3 linked regions of the Loktanella sp. M215 genome follow. The main gene of each other region encodes a partner of the protein of the gene in region 2 in a complex. Links are inferred from orthologs where the notes say so. Each region holds a gene or a part of one and is shown on either strand. Other genes may lie near its edges.

Region 1 (6,187 bases), 1.6 Mb from region 2 along the record:
ATGCCCGAGGATGTCCGCGACCAGTGCCGCAATGCGCTGGACACCATTGCGGACGCATTGAACAAGGCGGGCAGCGGCCTCGATCATGTGGTGCGGGTCAATTATATCCTGCCGGATAGCGCTGACTGGGAACCCTGCTGGCCCATCGTAGCAGAGGCCTTTGCCCGCGCCCGCCCCGCCGCCACGATGATCCGCGCGGGCCTTCAGACGCCCCAGATGAAGATCGAGATCGAGGTGACGGCCCGGTTGCCCGAGGCCGGTGCCTCTGGACCTTTGGCCGCCGTTGGGGCATGACGGGGACAGGCAACCGGAGACGATCATGGGCTTTGCACGCAACCTCGCACGCGCTTTCACCTGGTGGGACGGGCAGACCTTTGCCACCCAGTTCTGGACGTGGCGCAAGGGCGAGCGCGTGGGTGAGGACGCCGGCGGCAACATCTTTTACCGTAACGCCGATGACAGCCGCCGCTGGGTGATCTTCAACGGCGAGGCCGAGGCGTCCAAGGTCGCCCCCGAATGGCACGGCTGGCTGCACCGGACCTGGGACGAGCCGCCGACGGAACGCCCTCTGGTCCACCAGCCTTGGGAAAAGCCGCACCTGGCCAACCTGACGGGCACGCCCGAAGCTTATGCCCCCAAAGGCTCGATCCGCAGTGCGGCGCCCGCCGACCGGTCCGATTACGAGGCCTGGACACCGGAATGATCCGCGCGCTGGCCCTGTGCCTGACGCTGCTGCCGGGTTTGGCTGCCGCGCAGCAGGCGTCGTCCCTGCCGGGTGGCATGCTGCGCGTGTTGGACAAGGTGACGGGGCACCTGACGGATCTTGAACTGAAAGTCGGTCAGTCGGAAAAGGTGGGGTCGCTGCTAATCACCATGAACGACTGTCGCGTTCCCGCCGACAATCCGACCGGCGACGCCTTTGCGGAGCTGAAGGTCAACGACCGTAATGAGCAGGTGCCGGTCTTTGACGGCTGGATGATCGCCTCTGCCCCCGCGCTGAACGCGATGGATCACCCGCGCTATGACGTCTGGGTGATGCGGTGCGAGGCGACCTGATCCAGCGGGATCGGGCCGGCGGGCCCGAAATCGGCCGCGATGGCCAAAGCTTCTGACAGACGCCGTTCATAGCCGCTGCGCGGGATTTCTTCGGCCCCCAGCGATTCCAGATGCGGCGTTATGAACTGCGTGTCAAACAGGCGGAAACCGCGCGCCTGCAACCGCTGGATGGCGCAGGCAAGAGCCACCTTCGACGCGTCGGTCACGGTGGAAAACATGCTCTCGCCAAAGAACGCAGCCCCGATGGTGACGCCGTAGACTCCGCCGACCAGCGTGTCGTCCTGCCAGACCTCGATCGAATGGGCATCGCCCTGCGCGTGCAGGGCCTGATAGACATCGAAGATCTCGGCGTTGATCCAGGTTTCGGCGCGGTTTGCACAGCCCCGCACGACACCGGCGAATGCCTTGTCGGCGCTGGCGGTCAGATGCCCGCGCCGCAGGGTCTTGCGCAGGGACCGCGAGACGTGAAAGCGGTCCAGCGGCAACACGCCGCGCATCCGGGGCTGGACCCAGAACACCTCTGTGGCGTCGCGGGTTTCGGCCATGGGAAAGATACCCTGCCGGTAGGCGTGCAGCAGCAGGTCGGGTGTCAGACCCACTGCCATCCGTTCAACCCAGATGCGTTTCGAGCCAGTGTTCCAGCCAGTGAATGTTGTAGTTGCCGGTCTGCACGTCCGGTTCCTGCAACAGCGCGTGGAACAGGGGAATCGTCGTGTCGACACCGTCGACGATCAACTCTCCCAGCGCGCGGGCAAGACGCGCGAGGGCTTCGGGCCGGTCGCGGCCGTGGACGATCAGCTTGCCGATCAGGCTGTCGTAGTAGGGCGGGATACGGTAGCCGTCGTAGAGCGCCGAGTCCATGCGCACACCAAGGCCGCCCGGCGCGTGATACTGGGTGATCGTGCCGGGGCAGGGGCTGAAGTTCGGCAGCTTTTCCGCGTTGATCCGCACCTCGATGCTGTGGCCGCGGATCTTCAGATCGTCCTGGGTGAACGACATCGGCAGGCCGGCGGCGACGCGGATCTGTTCGCGGACCAGATCGACGTCGAAGATATTCTCGGTCACCGGGTGTTCGACCTGCAGACGGGTGTTCATCTCGATGAAGTAGAACTCGTCGTTTTCGAACAGGAATTCGATGGTGCCGGCGCCGATGTAGTTGATCCGGGCCACGGCGTCGGCGCAGACCTTGCCGATGCGCGCGCGCAGTTCGGGCGTGATCGCGGGGCCGGGGGCCTCTTCCAGCACCTTTTGGTGGCGCCGTTGCAGGGAACAGTCACGCTCGCCCAGATGCACCGCGTTACCCTTGCCGTCGCCAAAGACCTGAATTTCGATATGGCGCGGGGTGGTCAGGTATTTCTCGATATAGACTTCGTCGTTGCCGAAAGCGGCTTTTGCCTCGGCCCGAGCGGAGTGGAACGCCTTTTCGATGTCGGCGGCGGTTAGCGCCACCTTCATGCCGCGGCCGCCACCGCCGGCGGTGGCCTTGATGATGACCGGATAGCCGATTTCCGCGCCGACGCGCTGGGCATCCTTCAGGGTCGGCACGCCGCCGTCAGAGCCGGGGACGCAGGGCACGCCCAGCTTTTTCATCGTGTCCTTGGCGGTGATCTTGTCGCCCATGGTGCGGATATGCGCGGCGGTCGGGCCGATGAAGGTCAGCGAGTGGTCTTCGACCACCTGCACGAAGGCCGCGTTTTCCGACAGGAAGCCGTAACCGGGGTGGATCGCCTGCGCGCCGGTGATTTCACAGGCCGCGATGATCGACGGAAAGTTCAGGTAGGACTGGGCCGAGGAGGGCGGGCCGATGCAGACGGCCTCGTCCGCCATGCGGACGTGCATGGCGTCGGCGTCGGCGGTGGAATGCACGGCAACGGAAGCGATGCCCATTTCCCGGCAGGCGCGCACGACTCGCAGGGCGATTTCGCCCCGGTTCGCGATCAGGATCTTGTCGAACATGGTAAAACCCCTATTCGATGATCATCAGGGGGGCGCCGAATTCCACCGGACCGCCATCCTCGACCAGGATACGTTTCACGGTGCCGGCACGGGGTGCCGGGATGTGGTTCATGGTCTTCATTGCCTCGATGATCAGCAGGGTGTCGCCTTCCTTGACCGTCGATCCGGTCGACACGAAGGCGGCTGCACCCGGTTCGGCGGCCATGTAGACGGTGCCGACCATCGGCGAGGTGACGGCGCCCGGATGGGCGGCGGGATCGGCCGGCATCGCGGGGACGGGGGTCTGCATCTGGGCCGAAGTGGCGGGCGCTGCGGCCTGCGCCATCATCGGCTGCTGCGGCGCGGGTGCGGCCTGGATATGACGGCTGACGCGGACGTTCAGGCTGTCGTTTTCGGCGTAGTCGCGCTTGACTTGCAATTCGGTCAGGTCGTTGGCGCGCAGCAATTCGGCCAAGGCCTGAATGAAACTGACGTCGCTGTCCTGAGAGGTCTTATTGCCCATGATTTTCCCGGCCACTGCTTTTGTTCCATGACAGACGCGGCCTGAAGACCGCGCGATTGGCGGACTTATAGGCTAACAGCGCGTGGGTGGAAAGCGTTTGCGGCCGTTTCGGATCAGCCGGGCAACGGCACGGGAATGGGTCGTGGATCACGCACCCCGCTTGCGGCCGGGTCTGACCCGGTGTCGGGTGCCGGACCGGTAGCAGATCCGTCGTCAGCGTCGGCCTGCGCCTGCACGGCGGGATCCTGAGGTTCGCGGCTGTCGGTCTGGGCCTTGGTGTCGGCCTGACCGCGCGGCAGCATTGTGACACCATAGGGTTTCAAGACCCGCTCGATCTTGGTGATGCTGTCAGAGGTATCGGTCATGCGTGCTTCGGCCACGGCCCCTTTTTGTGTGTATTGGGACGGCATGGGCAAGGGAATGAAGGGTGTCGGATCGCGTGCCAGGGCTGCGGCGTCGGCGGTCGGTCTATGGTCCATGATGGGCACGGTCAAAGGCGACGGCGCTGCAATGGACGTGAGTGGGACGAGCATGACGGGACTCCTTGCTTTGAGGGGTGGAAGGGGACCCCTCAAACATCGAACGATCCGGTTACCCACTGGTAAACCGGATCGCTGATTCAGAGTGAAAAGCGAATCAATGGTTAACGACGCAGATCAAATAGCGAGATATTCGGCCCGCAGTTTCTCGTTTTCGAGGACTTCCTGCGCCGATCCGTCGAAGACAACCGATCCGGTGTCCAGAATCACGGCACGATCCGCGAGTTTCAGCGCGGCGACGGCGTTCTGCTCGACGATGATCGTCGTGATTCCCTGATCGCGGATGATCTTCAGCGTTTTCGCAATTTCCTGCACGATGACAGGCGCTAGTCCTTCGTAGGGTTCGTCCAGCAGTAGCACCTTGATGTCACGGGCCAGCGCGCGCGCGATGGCCAGCATCTGCTGTTCGCCGCCCGAGAGGGTGACGCCTTCCTGCTTGCGACGCTCTTTCAGGCGCGGGAACAGTTCGTAGATCCGCTCCAGCGACCAGCCGATCGGCGGGGCGATCTGGGCCAGTTGCAGGTTCTCCTCGACCGTGAGGCCCGCGATGATGCAGCGGTCTTCGGGCACCAGCGCGATGCCGTGGGCCGCAGCCTGATGGCTTTTCATCAGGTGCAGCGGCTGGTGATCCAGCCAGATCTCGCCGTGCTTCAGTTCCGGGTTGCCCAGCCGCGCGATGGTGCGCAGGGTCGAGGTCTTGCCGGCGCCGTTGCGGCCCAGAAGGGCGAGGATCTCGCCTTCGTGGATGTCGAAGCTGACGTTCTGGACGATGTAGCTTTCGCCGTAATAGGCCTCGATTTCCCAGACCGAAAGGAAGGGGCGGTCGACGGCGGCAGAGTTCTTCTTGATGTCGAATGGGGCGGTCATGTTCTGTCCTTATGCGCTGGCCAAATTTTCATCGAAAATTTGGAGGCTCCGATTTATCGATGTAAAATCGGCTAGATCTGCGTTTCGCCCAGATAGGCTTCGCGCACCTTCGGGTCGACCTTGATCTGGTCGGGGCTGCCTTCGACCAGCGGCGTGCCTTGCGCCATGACCGTGATCCGGTCTGCCAGGCTGAACACCACCTGCATGTCGTGTTCGATGATCGCCATGGTGATCCCGCGCTTGACGCGGATATCCTTGAGCAGGGCGATGGTGTTTTCCGTATCCGCCCGCGCCATGCCGGCGGTGGGTTCGTCCAGCAGCATCAGGCGCGGTTCCTGCACCAGACACATCGCCATTTCCAGCCGCCGCTTGTCGCCGCGCGAGAGCGAGGAAGCCACGACGTTGGATTTCGACAGCATGTTGACCTCGTCCAGCATCGCCTCGGCCTGATGGCCGATCTCGCGTTCGTGGCGGACGGGTTCAAGAGCGTGCATCCGGAACGATCCGTCGCGTTTCGCGAAACAGGGGATCAGGACGTTTTCCAGCACCGTCAGATCGGCAAAGATCTCTGGCGTCTGGAACACGCGGCTGATGCCCATCTGCGCGATTTCGAACGGTTTGCGGCCCAGCACGGACTGGCCATCGAACATGACCGACCCGCTGTCGGGGATCAGTTTGCCCACCAGCACGTTCAGCAGGGTGGATTTACCCGCACCGTTCGGGCCGATGATGGCGTGGACCGTGTTTTCCTGAATGGACAGGTTCACGTCACCCAGCGCCTGCAAGCCGCCGAAGCGCTTGTTGATGCCTTTGACTTCAAGGATTCCCATGGTGTTCTCTCCTTATTCCGCAGGCTTCTGGCGGGCGGCGTCGCGTTCCGCCGCGGTGGCGTTGCCGGACTTGCGGCTGAAAAATGCGCCCAGCCGCTGCCCACCCTGCACCAGACCGCCGGGCAGGAAGATGACGACGACCATGAACAGCAGGCCGAGGGTCAGCTGCCAGCCTTCGCCGACGAAGGGGTGGATGATCTTGATGATGAAATTCTCCAACCCGTCGGGCAGGGCGCGGAAGGCGCCGTGCAACACGTTGTCGTTGATCTTGGAGACGATGTTTTCCAGATACTTGATCACACCGGACCCCACGACCGGGCCGATCAGCGTGCCGACGCCGCCGAGGATGGCCATGACGACGATCTCGCCACTGGCGGTCCAGTACATCCGTTCCGCACCCGTCAGCGGGTCCATCGCGGCCAGCAGGCCCCCGGCAA
Region 2 (6,322 bases):
TACCCGCGATCATGCGGGTTTTCGTCAGTGTCAGGTCGGACATGTCGCCCCCTTAAAGTTCGGCGCGCGGGTAACGGCAGACCGTGACATCGCGCAGGGTGATCTGGTTCATCTCCGGCCCCTCAAAGATCAGGTCAAGCCAGGCCTTCTCGATCCGTTTCTCGTTCAACTCGGTGTAGGCAAGGTCGAATTCCACGATGGCCTCGCCCCGTTTGCGGGGCAGTTCCTGCACCATCTGTTCGGTGTTGGGACCGTGGTTGATATTCAGTCGGGCAAAGATTTCCAGCGGCTTCTCGACCTCCACCACGATGGACACGCGCAGAATCTGGCGGCGGGTCATGCCCTGGACCGCCTCTGGCGGCAGATCCAGCGCCAGCGACAGGAACGAGCCGTCAAAGCGGAACACGTCCAGCCGCAGGCCGAAGGGAGACAGGTCCTCCTCGCGCGTGTTGCGCAGCTGGCGCAGCGTCAGTTCGCTGACGGCGCAGTCGTGAAACAGCGTCACCTCGTCGCCCAGAGCGGTCTTGCTGGACACGGCCGTCATCCCCTTTTGCGGCAGCGGACCGCGCCACAGCAGAGGCCGCCACGACCACAGAGTCCCGGCGGGCCGGGCAAAAGCGTTCGATCCGATCTGCGGCATCGCAAGGCGCCCGTCCGCGTGAAACATCAGTTCGGTCAGGCGGGCGGACAGATCGCGGGCCTGCTGGCGCTGTACGCGGAGCACCTGCAGTTCTTCGGTCGCCGCCTGGCGCGCGGCACGAGTCCAGCGTCGCAGGACGCGGGTGTGCAACAGCGCGTCCATCACCCCTTTGGTCTTGCGTCCCATGTCGACAGGTCCCGTTCAGTGCGTCGTCAGCAGTCTATCTGGCAAATCGCCAAGGGAAAGGAAACAGCCCCGTCGCGCTCATGTCGCCGTCTCGTCGTTGGCGCGCCGCAGGATCGCCAGCATCTGCGTCAGCAGCGCGCGCGAGGTGCTTTGCGACAGCGGATCCTCCGACAGGCCGCGTACGGAAATCGTGACCAGCCGGCCCCGCATGTCCGTGAACAATCGCCAGGCCTGCGTCTGCGTGCCCTTGACGCCGGGGGGGCCGACATCCTCGGTATAGACCGCAACGGCGTTGGCGTCCGTCTGGGTCTGCCGCACGGCGACCGGCCCGCCGATGGCCGAGGCCGACAGCAGCGCCGCCCCCTGCGGCGTCTCAAGGAAGGTCTTGAAGTCCTCCTCCTGCCCCGCCACGACCGCACTGCCCGCATCGCCCACCGTCACGGTGATCAGCGCGATGTCACCCGGATAGGTGTCGGTCTCGTCAGCGGTCATCGCCGCACAGGCGGCCAGCAAGGCAAAGCCCTGCCGGGGCCGCGTCACGACCGGATCGACGCAATAGCCCGCAGGCCCGCCCACCAGCACGTCCCCCACCAGCCGCACCGAAGGCTCGCCCGGTGCGGTCAGAGAGACGGGTTCGCAGCCCGCCAGTGCCGCGATCATCGCCAGTGCCGCAGGCAGGCCCCACCGCACGACCCTTAAAGGTCCATGTAGATGTGCTTTTCGTGCTTGGCGCCCGGATGCGTCACCGCCCCCTTGCGCGCTCCGCCGACAAGCTGCGCATACTTCCACAACGCACCGGAGGCATAGATCGTCTCTTTCGGGCCGGACCATGCGGCACGGCGGGCGTCCATCTCCTCGGCAGAGATGTCGGCGGACAACTCTCCGGTCAGGGCGTTGATCGTGATCATGTCGCCATCCTTCAGCAACGCGATGGGGCCGCCATGGGCCGCTTCCGGCCCGACGTGACCCACGCAGAACCCGCGGGTGGCACCAGAGAAGCGACCGTCGGTGATCAGTGCCACCTTCTTGCCCATGCCCTGCCCGGACAGGGCGGCGGTCGTCGCCAGCATTTCGCGCATGCCGGGGCCGCCTGCGGGGCCTTCGTTGCGGATGACCAGCACGTCGCCTTCCTTGTAGGTGCGCGCCTTGACGCTCTCAAAGGCCTCTTCCTCGTTTTCATAGACGCGGGCGGGGCCGGTAAAGACCTGCTGTTCCTCGGTCATGCCTGCGACCTTCACGATGGCACCGTCGGGTGCGACGTTGCCGCGCAGACCGACGACGCCGCCGGTCTTGGTGATCGGGTTGTCGATGAAGTGGATGGTCTTGCCGTCGGGATCGCGGGTGATCATGTCGATCTCCTCGCCGATGCTGCGGCCCGATGCGGTGATGCAATCCTCGTGCATCAGGCCCGCCTTGCGCAGCTCCTTCATCACGACGGGAATGCCACCGGCGTCATACAGGTCCTTCGCCACGGCCTGACCGCCGGGTTTCATGTCGACGAAATAGGGCGTATCCTTGAAGATGTCGCAGACGTCCCAGAGGTCGAAGTCGATCCCGGCCTCGTGCGCCATTGCGGGCAGGTGCAGACCGGCGTTGGTGGACCCGCCGGTGCAGGCCACCACGCGGGCAGCGTTTTCAAGAGACTTGCGCGTGACGATGTCGCGGGCGCGGATGTTGTTGGTGATCAGGTCCATGACGGCCTTGCCGGATGCGACGCCATACTGGCCGCGATCTTTGAAGGGTGCCGGCATGCCAGACGAGTTCAGCAGCGCGAGACCGATGGCTTCGGACACGCAGGCCATCGTGTTGGCGGTGAACTGGCCGCCGCAGGCGCCTTCTGACGGGCAGGCGACCTTTTCCAGGATCGCAAGCTGTTCGTCGGTCATTTCACCGTTCTGGTAACGGCCGACGGCTTCGAACATGTCCTGCACGGTCAGGTCGCGGTCGGCGAAATCGGCGGGGACATTGGCACCTTCGGGCACCTTGCCCGGCAGGATCGACCCGCCGTACATGAAGACCGACGGCACGTTCAGCCGGATCATCGCCATCATCATGCCCGGCAGCGACTTGTCGCAGCCCGCAAGACCGACCAGCGCGTCATAGCCGTGACCGCGCATCGTCAGCTCCACCGAGTCGGCAATCGCCTCGCGCGACGCCAGAGACGACCGCATCCCCTCGTGGCCCATCGCGATGCCGTCGGTGACGGTGATCGTGGTGAATTCGCGCGGTGTGCCATGCGCCTCGATCACGCCCGCCTTGACGGACTGGGCCTGCCAGTTCAGCGCGATGTTGCAGGGCGCCGCCTCGTTCCAGCAGGTGGCGACGCCGACGAAGGGCTGTGCGATGTCTTCTTCGGTCAGACCCATGGCATAGTAATACGACCGGTGCGGCGCGCGCGCGGGGCCTTCGGTGACGTGACGGCTGGGCAGCTTGGATTTGTCGGGGCGGTTCGTGGCCATGGGATGGGTCCTTCTCAAGTTGCCCTTGGTCTAATTTGCACCTTGCCGCGACACAAGACGCAATGCAGAGCCCTGCCGCGCGTTCGGACATTGCGCAGCCACCGCAGCTGCGCCACACCTGCCCCATGTCCCTGCCCACAGCCTACAGCGCCCTGCGCACCTTTCGCCGCCCCGCGCTGGCCCTGCCCGGCCTGTGGCGGGTGGCCCTCGTCATCATCGGGTTCGAGGTCGCCTTTTCCACGACACCCTACATCCTCGATCCCTATATCAACTGGTCCTGGCCCGACGCGGTGCTGGAGACGCTGAATTACGCGGGCTTCGGCCTTGATCTGGCGGCCCTGCTGGTGCTGATCGCCCTGCTGCACCGCCGCGGCCCCGCCAGTCTGACCGGGCCTTTTGGCCCGTTGCTGCGCGATCTGGGGCGCGTGCTGGTCGCGGTCTGCCTCGTTTTGCTGGTGCAGCAACCCTTCGATCTGGCCCCGGACCTGCGCGACCTGATCCTCGCCCCCCTTGGCCACTGGTTCTTGTGGCTGATCCCCGCCGCCCTCGCGATCCTGCTGCAGGTCACGACAGAGGAGATCTACTTCCGCGGCTACCTGACCCAGCAACTCGCCGCGGTCAGTCTGAAAAAGCGCGTCTGGATGCTGCTGCCCTCAGTCTATTTCGGCACCAGCCACCTGCTGAACGGCGACGGTCTGGCCGAAGGCGCGATGTGGGCCGTCTGGGCGGCGATGCTGGGTGCTGCCTGTGCAGACCTGACCGCGCGCACCGGCAACCTCGGCGCTGCCATCGGCCTGCATCTGGGCAACAACCTCTTTGCGGCCCTCGTGCTGGGCTTCATGGGGGCGCCCGGTTTCGGGCTGGCCCTGTTCCTGCTGCCCGACACCGCCGAGACCATCAATACCGCGGGGCTGGAGGGGCTGGCGACCACAGCCACGCTCTTCGATCTGGCCTATTCGGCGATGGGCGTGCTGGTGATGTGGCTGGCCGCGCGCATCGCGATCAGGGCTTGATTGCATTCGACCCGGCAACAGCCTATTTCGGGGCGATAAAGCTGATAGGTAAGCCGCGATGAACTGGATCACGAACTACGTCCGCCCGACGATCAACTCGTTGTTTTCCCGGCGTGAAGTGCCCGACAACCTGTGGACGAAATGCCCCGAGTGCGGCACGATGCTGTTCCACCGCGAACTGGCCGACAACCTGAACGTCTGCACCAATTGCGGCCACCACATGCCGATCACCGCCCGCGACCGGCTGACCGCCCTGTTCGACGGCGGCATCTACACCGACGTCAAGGTGCCGGACCCCGTGGCGGACCCGCTGCAATTCCGCGACCAGAAGAAATACACCGACCGCCTGAAGGAAGCGCGCAAGAAGACCGGCGAGCGTGACGCGATGCTGGTGGCAGAGGGCGAGATCGGGCGCACCCCCATCGTCGCCGCCGTGCAGGACTTCAGCTTCATGGGCGGGTCGATGTCGATGTATGTCGGCAACGCCATCGTCGCCGCAGCTGAGCGCAGCGTCGAAATGGGCCGCCCGCTGATCCTGTTTTCCGCCGCCGGTGGCGCGCGCATGCAGGAAGGCATCCTTGGCCTGATGCAGATGCCGCGCACGACCATCGCCGTGCAGATGCTGAAAGAGGCGGGCCTGCCTTACATCGTCGTGCTGACGCACCCCACGACGGGGGGTGTGACCGCATCCTACGCCATGCTGGGCGACGTGCAGATCGCGGAACCCAACGCGCTGATCGGCTTTGCCGGTGCCCGCGTCATCGAACAGACCATCGGTGAGAAACTGCCCGAAGGGTTCCAGCGCGCCGAATACCTGCTGGATCACGGCATGCTGGACCGCGTGACCAAGCGCACGGACCTGAAAGACGAACTCATCACCATCGTCCGCATCCTGACCAAACTGCCCCCCGCCGTCCGGGGCGATCTGCCGCCGCCGCATATCGACAGCCACGCCCTGGACGACAAGGCGGCGCTGCCGGTCCAGCCGTGACGCCGGGTTCCGACGTCATCCTCGCGCGGATGATGTCCCTGCACCCCAAGGTGATCGACCTGACGCTGGACCGCGTCTGGCGCCTGCTCGACCGTCTGGACAATCCGCAGGACCGTCTGCCACCGGTGATCCACATCGCCGGCACCAACGGCAAGGGCAGCACGCAGGCCATGATCCGCGCCGGGCTGGAGGCGCGGGGCGCGACTGTCCACGCCTATACCTCGCCGCACCTTGCCCGGTTCCACGAACGCATCCGCCTGGCCGGGTCGCTGATTTCAGAGGACGCGCTGACCGCGCTGCTGGATCGCACCCATACCGCCAACGGCCCCGACCCGATCACCTATTTCGAGATCACGACCGTCGCGGCCCTGCTCGCCTTTGCCGAAACGCCCGCGGATTACACCTTGCTGGAGGTCGGCCTCGGCGGTCGTCTGGACGCGACGAACGTGGTGGCAAAGCCTGCCCTGACGGTCATCACGCCGGTCGATCTGGACCACCAAAGCTACCTCGGTGACACGCTGGCGCTGATTGCCGGCGAAAAGGCGGGCATCCTGAAACGCGGCGTGCCTTGCGTCGTCGGCCCCCAGCACGACGAAGGCCTTGACGTGATCGAGGCGCGCGCTGCCCGCGTCGGCGCCCCCCTGCTGGTCCACGGCCAGCACTGGCACGTGACGACCGAACGCGACCGCCTGATCTATCAGGACGAGCGTGGCCTGCTGGACCTGCCGCTGCCCGCCCTGCCCGGCCCGCACCAGATCGGCAACGCCGGCATGGCGATCGCCGCCCTGCGTCACCTGTCCGCCACCGCCGGACAGTCCGCGACCGACGAAGACTGTTGCACCAAGGCCATGACGCAGGTGACATGGCCCGCCCGCATGCAGCGCCTGACGACCGGCGCGCTGGTCGACCTCGCCCGCCCGGCAGAGCTGTGGCTGGACGGCGGCCACAACCCCGCCGCCGGTCTGGTCCTTGCCGCGACGCTGGCTGCCCTGCCCCCGCGCCCGACTCATCTGATCTGCGGCATGCTGAACAC
Region 3 (6,275 bases), 2.2 Mb from region 2 along the record:
CGGGGCGGGCGGCGGACCTTGGCGTGCTGTTCCGGCGCGGCGATGCACTGCAGGCCTTACAGGGGGTGCCGGTCGTCGCACTCGACAAGACCGGCACGCTGACCGCAGGGCGCCCGGAACTGACCGACCTTGTGACGACAGCGGGCTTCGATGCCGATGAAGTGCTGACGCTGGTCGCCGCTGCAGAGGGCGCGTCGGAGCATCCGGTCGCCAGCGCGATCCTGCGTGCGGCCAAGGCGAAAGGGCTGGAGGTCGCGACCGCTGCAGACTTTCAGTCGATCACCGGCCTTGGCCTTTCGGCGACCGTCGGGGACCGGAGCGTGCTGGTCGGGGCGGACCGGCTGATGACGCGCGAGGGTGTGGATATGGCTGCCGCGCCGCGAGCGGATGACCTGACGGCCCAAGGGCGTTCGCCGCTTTATGTCGCCATCGACGGGCAGTTGGCGGGTCTGCTGGCGGTCGCCGATCCGGTCAAGCCCGGCACGCCGGCTGCGGTCAAGGCGCTGCAGGACATGGGGCTGATCGTCGCCATGATCACGGGCGACAGTGCCGCCACGGCGCGGGCCATCGCCGCGACGCTCGGCATCGACGATGTCGTGGCAGAGGTCCTGCCGGACGGCAAGGTGGCTGCCCTCTCGCGGCTGCGCGAGACGCATGGCGCCGTGGCCTTTGTCGGCGACGGCATCAACGATGCAACGGCGCTGGCCAGCGCCGACGTGGGGCTGGCCATCGGGACCGGCACGGACGTCGCGATCGAAATGGCGGATGTCGTCCTGATGTCCGGCGACCTGCGGGCGGTCGTGGATGCGCTGGCGGTCAGCCGTGCGACGATGCGCAACATCCGCCAGAACCTGTTCTGGGCCTTCGGCTATAACGTGGCGCTGATCCCGGTGGCGGCGGGGGTGCTGTATCCCCTGAACGGCACGTTTTTGTCGCCGGCGCTGGCGGCGGGGGCAATGGCGCTGTCCAGCGTCTTCGTGCTGACCAACGCACTGCTGTTGCGGCGCGTGCCCTCGGCCGCACCCGACCTGCCCCGCGCGACAGTCGCCCCGGCCGCCCGCAACGTGACACGAGAGGTCCGTCCATGAATATCGGTGAAGCCGCCACGCGCGCCAGCCTGCCGCCCAAGACGATCCGCTACTACGAGGACATCGGCCTCGTGACGCCCCGGCGCGACGATAACGGCTATCGCGCGTTCAGCGACAGCGACGTGCACCGGCTGATCTTTCTGGGCCGCGCCCGGGCGCTTGTGTTCACGATCGAGGATTGCCGCGCCCTGACGGCGCTCTGGGCCGACAGCCACCGCGCCAGCGCCGACGTCCGCCGCATCGCCACCGATCATCTGGCGCGGATCGCGGTCAAGATTGCCGATCTGCGCGCCATGCAGCAGACCCTGTCGCATCTGGTGTCGTCTTGTGCGGGCGACGACAGGCCGGATTGCCCGATCCTGCATAACCTTGAACATACCGCCTGACAGCGGTACGGGCGCAAGCCGTGACGCCCGCAGTACGTCACCTTTCAACCTGCGGGGTGTCTGGCCAGATTGCTGCAGGTGCATTACGCACCTTGCGCTTGAATGCGCAACAATATACCCAAAGACGACATACAAATGAAATAAAGAACCTTTTCCATGTCATTTCGCCTGCAGCCGACGCCCCCCGCCCGCCCGAACCGGTGCCAGCTTTTCGGACCCGGATCCAATACGAAACTCTTTGCCAAGATGGCAGCGTCGGACGCGGATGTGATCAACCTCGATCTGGAGGATTCGGTCGCCCCCAGTGACAAGGCGGCGGCGCGAGCGAATATCATCACCGCCATCAACGACGTCGACTGGACCACGAAACATCTGTCGGTCCGGATCAACAGCCTTGATACGCCGTTCTGGTATCGCGACGTGGTGGACCTGCTGGAGCAGGCGGGCGACCGTCTGGACCAGATCATGATCCCCAAGGTGGGCTGCGCCGCGGACGTCTATGCCGTCGACGCGCTGGTCACGGCGATCGAGGCCGCCAAGGGACGCACCCGGCGCATCGGGTTCGAGGTCATCATCGAATCCGCCGCCGGTCTAGTCAACGTGAACGAAATCGCGGCCGCATCGCCCCGGATGCAGGCGATGAGCCTTGGTGCGGCGGACTTTGCCGCCTCGATGGGCATGCAGACCACCGGGATCGGGGGGACACAGGACAACTATTACATGCTGCAGGGTGACACGCGCCACTATGCCGATCCTTGGCACTGGGCGCAGACCGCGATCGTCGCCGCCTGCCGAACCCACGGCATCCTGCCAGTCGACGGCCCGTTCGGCGATTTTTCGGACGACGAAGGCTATCGTGCGCAGGCCCGCCGCAGCGCCACGCTGGGCATGGTCGGCAAATGGGCGATCCACCCTCGGCAGATCGCCTTGGCGAACGAGGTCTTTACCCCCTCCGACGCTGCCGTGGCCGAGGCGCGCGAGATCCTCGCCGCCATGGAGGACGCCAAGGCGCGGGGCGAAGGGGCGACCGTCTACAAGGGGCGCCTCGTCGATATCGCCAGCATCAAGCAGGCCGAGGTCATCGTGAAGCAATCCGAGATGATCGCAGGCTGACGCCGACCTATTCATCCGGCCGGGTAAACGCCCGGCCGAGGCTGCGACCATTGCAAATCGGGGTGCACGTCGCCTATATCGGCGTCAGGCAATGAAGGCGTTTCCATGACCCAGTACCTCGATTTCGAAAAACCGCTCGCCGAGATCGAAGGCAAGGCGGAAGAGCTGCGCGCCATGGCGCGCGAGAACGCCGAGATGGACGTGGAAAAAGAGGCCGCGGCGCTCGACAAGAAAAGCCGCGACCTGCTGAAATCGCTTTATGCCAACCTCACGCCCTGGCGCAAATGCCAGGTGGCGCGGCATCCGGAACGGCCGCATTGCAAGGATTACATCGCGGCCCTGTTCAGCGATTTCACGCCGCTGGCCGGTGACCGGAATTTTGCCGACGACCATGCCGTGATGGGCGGTCTTGCGCGGTTCGACGGGCGGTCCGTCGTGGTGATCGGCCACGAAAAGGGGCACGATACGAAATCGCGCATCGCCCACAACTTTGGCATGGCCCGCCCCGAAGGCTATCGCAAGGCGATCCGTCTGATGGAACTGGCGAACCGTTTCGGGCTGCCGGTCGTCACGCTGGTCGACACCCCCGGCGCCTATCCCGGCAAGGGGGCAGAGGAGCGGGGCCAGTCGGAGGCCATCGCCCGCGCCACCGAGGCCTGCCTCGATCTGTCCGTGCCGCTGATCAGCGTCGTGATCGGCGAGGGCGGATCTGGCGGCGCCGTGGCCTTTGCCACCGCGAACCGTGTCCTGATGCTGGAACATTCGATCTATTCGGTCATCAGCCCCGAAGGCTGTGCGTCGATCCTGTGGAAGGACGCGGCCAAGACGCAAGAGGCCGCCGCCGCCCTGCGTCTGACGGCACAGAACCTGCAAGAGTTGGGCGTCTGCGACCGGATCATTCCCGAACCGCTGGGCGGCGCGCACCGCGCGCCCGCAGCTGCAGTCCAGTCCGTGGGTGCGGCGCTGACAAAAACTCTGGCCGAACTGGAAAAGGTGGCCCCGGATCAGGTCCGCCTCGACCGGCGCCGCAAGTACCTCGAACTCGGCAAGAAGGGCCTTGCCGCCTGACCGGCTTCGCCCTTCTTCTGGTCAAAAATACTTCGGGGGAGGCGCATCGCGCCGGGGGCAGCGCCCCCAGCCACGCCGCCCCCTACTGAACGACTCCGATTTCGGTCAGACCTCTGACACGGGCGGCAGCGGCAGGGTCATACCCGCCTCGCGGGCCAGAGCATTGGACTGCGTCTCGATCGCCTCTTCCAGCTCGCGCAGGAAACCGCGCAGCGACCCGCCCGGCGGGATCGGGTCCAGAAAGGCAAAGACCGCCGTGCCGGGCTTGCGGTAGATGCCGCGCTTGGGCCAGAAGACCCCGATATTCGTGGCGACCGGCACCACCGGCTGTCCCAGCTCGGCATAGAGCGCCGCGGTACCCTTCTTGTAGGGCATGACCGCCCCCGGCGCGACGCGGGTGCCCTGCGGATAGATGCACAGCTGTCCCGGCGCGGCGTCGCCGGCCTTGACCCGCGCCAGCATGTCCTTGATCGCGCGGCCTTTCTTGCCACGATCGACGGGGATGCATCCCGCGCGATAGGCAAACCAGCCCAGCACCGGCGCATAAAGCAGCAGGCGCTTCATGATGAAGCGCGGGCGCGGCAGAAGCTGGTAGATGAACATGACATCCATGAAGGACTGGTGCTTGGCCGCGATCATGCAGCCGGTGACGGGGGGGCTGCCGCGCACCTCGAACCGCAGGCCGATCATCCAGCCGGCCAGCCAGATCACCGCGCGGGCGTACATCTTGCAGGTCTTCATCGCGCCGTCACGGTCGATCATCGCATAGGGCAGGAACAGGATCCCCATGACCGCCATCAGCAGATACATCACGATGGCAAAGGCCAGCGACCGGACCCATTGGAGAGCGTAACTCATGCCTGAGACCTCAGCGTGCGCAGGGCCGCGGCCCGGGTGGCGAAAAAGGCGGTGACGGCGGCCAGTGGCGGGATCAGCAGAGGCACCAGCCAGCCCCACCCCTGAAAGCCCAAGCCCGTCAGAAAGCCCGCCGCGTCGGCGTCACCGGGCAATGCGGCCACGGCGATCAGGCCGGCGGCGGTGCCGATGGCAGCGCCCAGCCCTGACCGCAGGGTGAACCGGCGCACGAAGGCCCGCGCGATATAGCTGTCACGCGCGCCAACAAGGCGCATCACACGGATCACCTGCGCGTTGGCCGACAGGGCAGACTGTGCCGCCAGCGTGATCATCGCGGCCGTGGCGGCCCCGATCAGCAGCAGTGCGACCCAGCCCATGGTCCGCAGGCGGTTGGCCGCGTCCACAAGGGGTGCCCGCCAGCGGGTATGGTCGTCCAGTACCGCCCCCGGCACCTCGGCCTGCAGGCGTGCCCGCAAGCCCGTCGCGTCATAGCCCTCGGCGGTTTCCGTGATCTCGATCAGCTGCGGGATCGGCAGGGTATCGAGCGGCAGGTCGGGGCCGAACCACGGTTCCAGCAGGGCACGCTCTTCGTCGTCGGTCAAGGCGCGGGCGGTGGCGACGCCGGGGGTCTGTTCCAGCACCGTCAGCGCGCGGCTGACCTGTGCTGCGGCCTGATCGACCGGGGCAGAGATGCGCAGCGTGGCCGTGCGGGCCAGTTCCGCGGACCAGCGGTCGGCCAGCCGCCCCGTGGCGAGCGAAAATGCGATGGCGAAGACCGCCAGAAAGGCCATGGACCCGGCGGTAAAGACCGTCAGGCGGGCGGTGAACCCGGTCGGCGGCACGGCACGGTCAGCGCTGGGGTTGCCCACCAGCAGCGCCAGCGCACGCGCAAGGCCCGATGGCACGCGCAGGTTCACAGTGCCACCCCGGTCTGCAAACGACCGCCCTTCAGGCGCAACACGTTCGCGCTGACCTGTGTCTTGGCGGCGCGGATCAGGTTCATGTCGTGGGTCGCGATCAGGACGGTCTTGCCCATGCGGTTCAGCTCGACCAGCAGGGTCAGCAGGCGCTGCGACATCTCCCAGTCGACATTGCCCGTCGGCTCGTCGGCGATGATGACGTCGGGCGAAGTGATGACGGCCCGTGCCAAGGCGGCACGCTGGCGTTCACCGCCCGACAGTTCCGGTGGCAGTTGTTGCGCCTGTGCCGACAGCCCGACCCAGGCCAGCAGTTCGTCCAGATTGCCGGACGCTTCGGCAGCGCGACCGGCGACCTGCAACGGGAGGGCTATGTTTTCGGCGACGGGCAGGTGATCGAGGAACTGGCAATCCTGATGCACGACACCGATCCGGCGCCGCGCCATCGCGACATCGTCGCGCGCCATCGTCGCGGCATCCTGCCCGAACAGGCTGACACGCCCGCCCGTCGCGCGCAGGTCGCCGTAGCACAGTTTCAGCAGCGTCGTCTTGCCGGCACCCGAGGGGCCCGTCAGGAACTGGAACGACCCCGGCGTGAGCGCCAGAGTCAGATTCGTGAACAGCTGCGCGCCGCCATAGCTGTAGGCTACGTCAGATAGCTCGATCACGCTGGTCTCCTCGCCCGGCCTTCGGGTCTTTTGCCCAAATCTGCAACAGGTTACAATGCAATCCAGTGAATAGCCCGTGCAAACCTTGGCGCGCGTGACCGCCCTTGCTAGAAATGGCACAGGGGATAGGCCGCGTTGGCCTGCATTGGCGTGCAAAGGATTGATTCGATGCGGCTGATC

The links.
Region 1: the proteins of accD (region 2) and accB are in contact, whole or in part, in a solved structure (PDB 8UXZ), measured with the Escherichia coli proteins. The link is inferred for Loktanella sp. M215 from one-to-one orthologs.
Region 3: the proteins of accD (region 2) and GLR48_RS08050 are in contact, whole or in part, in a solved structure (PDB 8UXZ), measured with the Escherichia coli proteins. The link is inferred for Loktanella sp. M215 from one-to-one orthologs.

Annotation. Positions count from the first base shown.
Region 1 is NZ_WMEA01000001.1:2,217,294-2,223,480, forward strand. Bases 1,769-4,476 are described here. They hold accB (acetyl-CoA carboxylase biotin carboxyl carrier protein), read right to left. Parts: upstream 3,515-4,476; coding sequence 3,023-3,514; downstream 1,769-3,022. Other genes in these bases: accC (acetyl-CoA carboxylase biotin carboxylase subunit), read right to left, coding at 1,769-3,012; GLR48_RS10870 (hypothetical protein), read right to left, coding at 3,628-4,047; GLR48_RS10875 (ABC transporter ATP-binding protein), read right to left, coding at 4,171-4,476. Also shown: GLR48_RS10840 (RidA family protein), read left to right, coding at 1-294; GLR48_RS10845 (NADH:ubiquinone oxidoreductase subunit NDUFA12), read left to right, coding at 320-703; GLR48_RS10850 (DUF2155 domain-containing protein), read left to right, coding at 700-1,056; aat (leucyl/phenylalanyl-tRNA--protein transferase), read right to left, coding at 1,020-1,655; more of accC, read right to left, coding at 1,666-1,768; more of GLR48_RS10875, read right to left, coding at 4,477-4,920; GLR48_RS26060 (hypothetical protein), read right to left, coding at 4,992-5,243; GLR48_RS10885 (branched-chain amino acid ABC transporter permease), read right to left, coding at 5,763-6,187. UniProt on the Escherichia coli protein: This protein is a component of the acetyl coenzyme A carboxylase complex; first, biotin carboxylase catalyzes the carboxylation of the carrier protein and then the transcarboxylase transfers the carboxyl group to form malonyl-CoA.
Region 2 is NZ_WMEA01000001.1:3,822,195-3,828,516, forward strand. The notes cover bases 3,480-6,322. They hold accD (acetyl-CoA carboxylase, carboxyltransferase subunit beta), read left to right. Parts: upstream 3,480-4,356; coding sequence 4,357-5,289; downstream 5,290-6,322. Other genes in these bases: GLR48_RS18795 (CPBP family intramembrane glutamic endopeptidase), read left to right, coding at 3,480-4,298; GLR48_RS18805 (bifunctional folylpolyglutamate synthase/dihydrofolate synthase), read left to right, coding at 5,319-6,322. Outside these bases: GLR48_RS18775 (hypothetical protein), read right to left, coding at 1-43; GLR48_RS18780 (DUF6478 family protein), read right to left, coding at 53-826; GLR48_RS18785 (dihydroxy-acid dehydratase), read right to left, coding at 905-1,516; ilvD (dihydroxy-acid dehydratase), read right to left, coding at 1,522-3,285; more of GLR48_RS18795, read left to right, coding at 3,348-3,479.
Region 3 is NZ_WMEA01000001.1:1,645,835-1,652,109, reverse strand. Bases 1,878-4,673 are described here. They hold GLR48_RS08050 (acetyl-CoA carboxylase carboxyltransferase subunit alpha), read left to right. Parts: upstream 1,878-2,692; coding sequence 2,693-3,655; downstream 3,656-4,673. Other genes in these bases: GLR48_RS08040 (cell division protein FtsX), read right to left, coding at 4,510-4,673; GLR48_RS08045 (lysophospholipid acyltransferase family protein), read right to left, coding at 3,761-4,513; GLR48_RS08055 (L-malyl-CoA/beta-methylmalyl-CoA lyase), read left to right, coding at 1,878-2,587. In the rest of the region: GLR48_RS08065 (heavy metal translocating P-type ATPase), read left to right, coding at 1-1,088; cueR (Cu(I)-responsive transcriptional regulator), read left to right, coding at 1,085-1,474; more of GLR48_RS08055, read left to right, coding at 1,631-1,877; more of GLR48_RS08040, read right to left, coding at 4,674-5,427; GLR48_RS08035 (cell division ATP-binding protein FtsE), read right to left, coding at 5,424-6,095; GLR48_RS08030 (zinc-ribbon domain-containing protein), read left to right, coding at 6,264-6,275. UniProt on the Escherichia coli protein: Component of the acetyl coenzyme A carboxylase (ACC) complex. First, biotin carboxylase catalyzes the carboxylation of biotin on its carrier protein (BCCP) and then the CO(2) group is transferred by the carboxyltransferase to acetyl-CoA to form malonyl-CoA.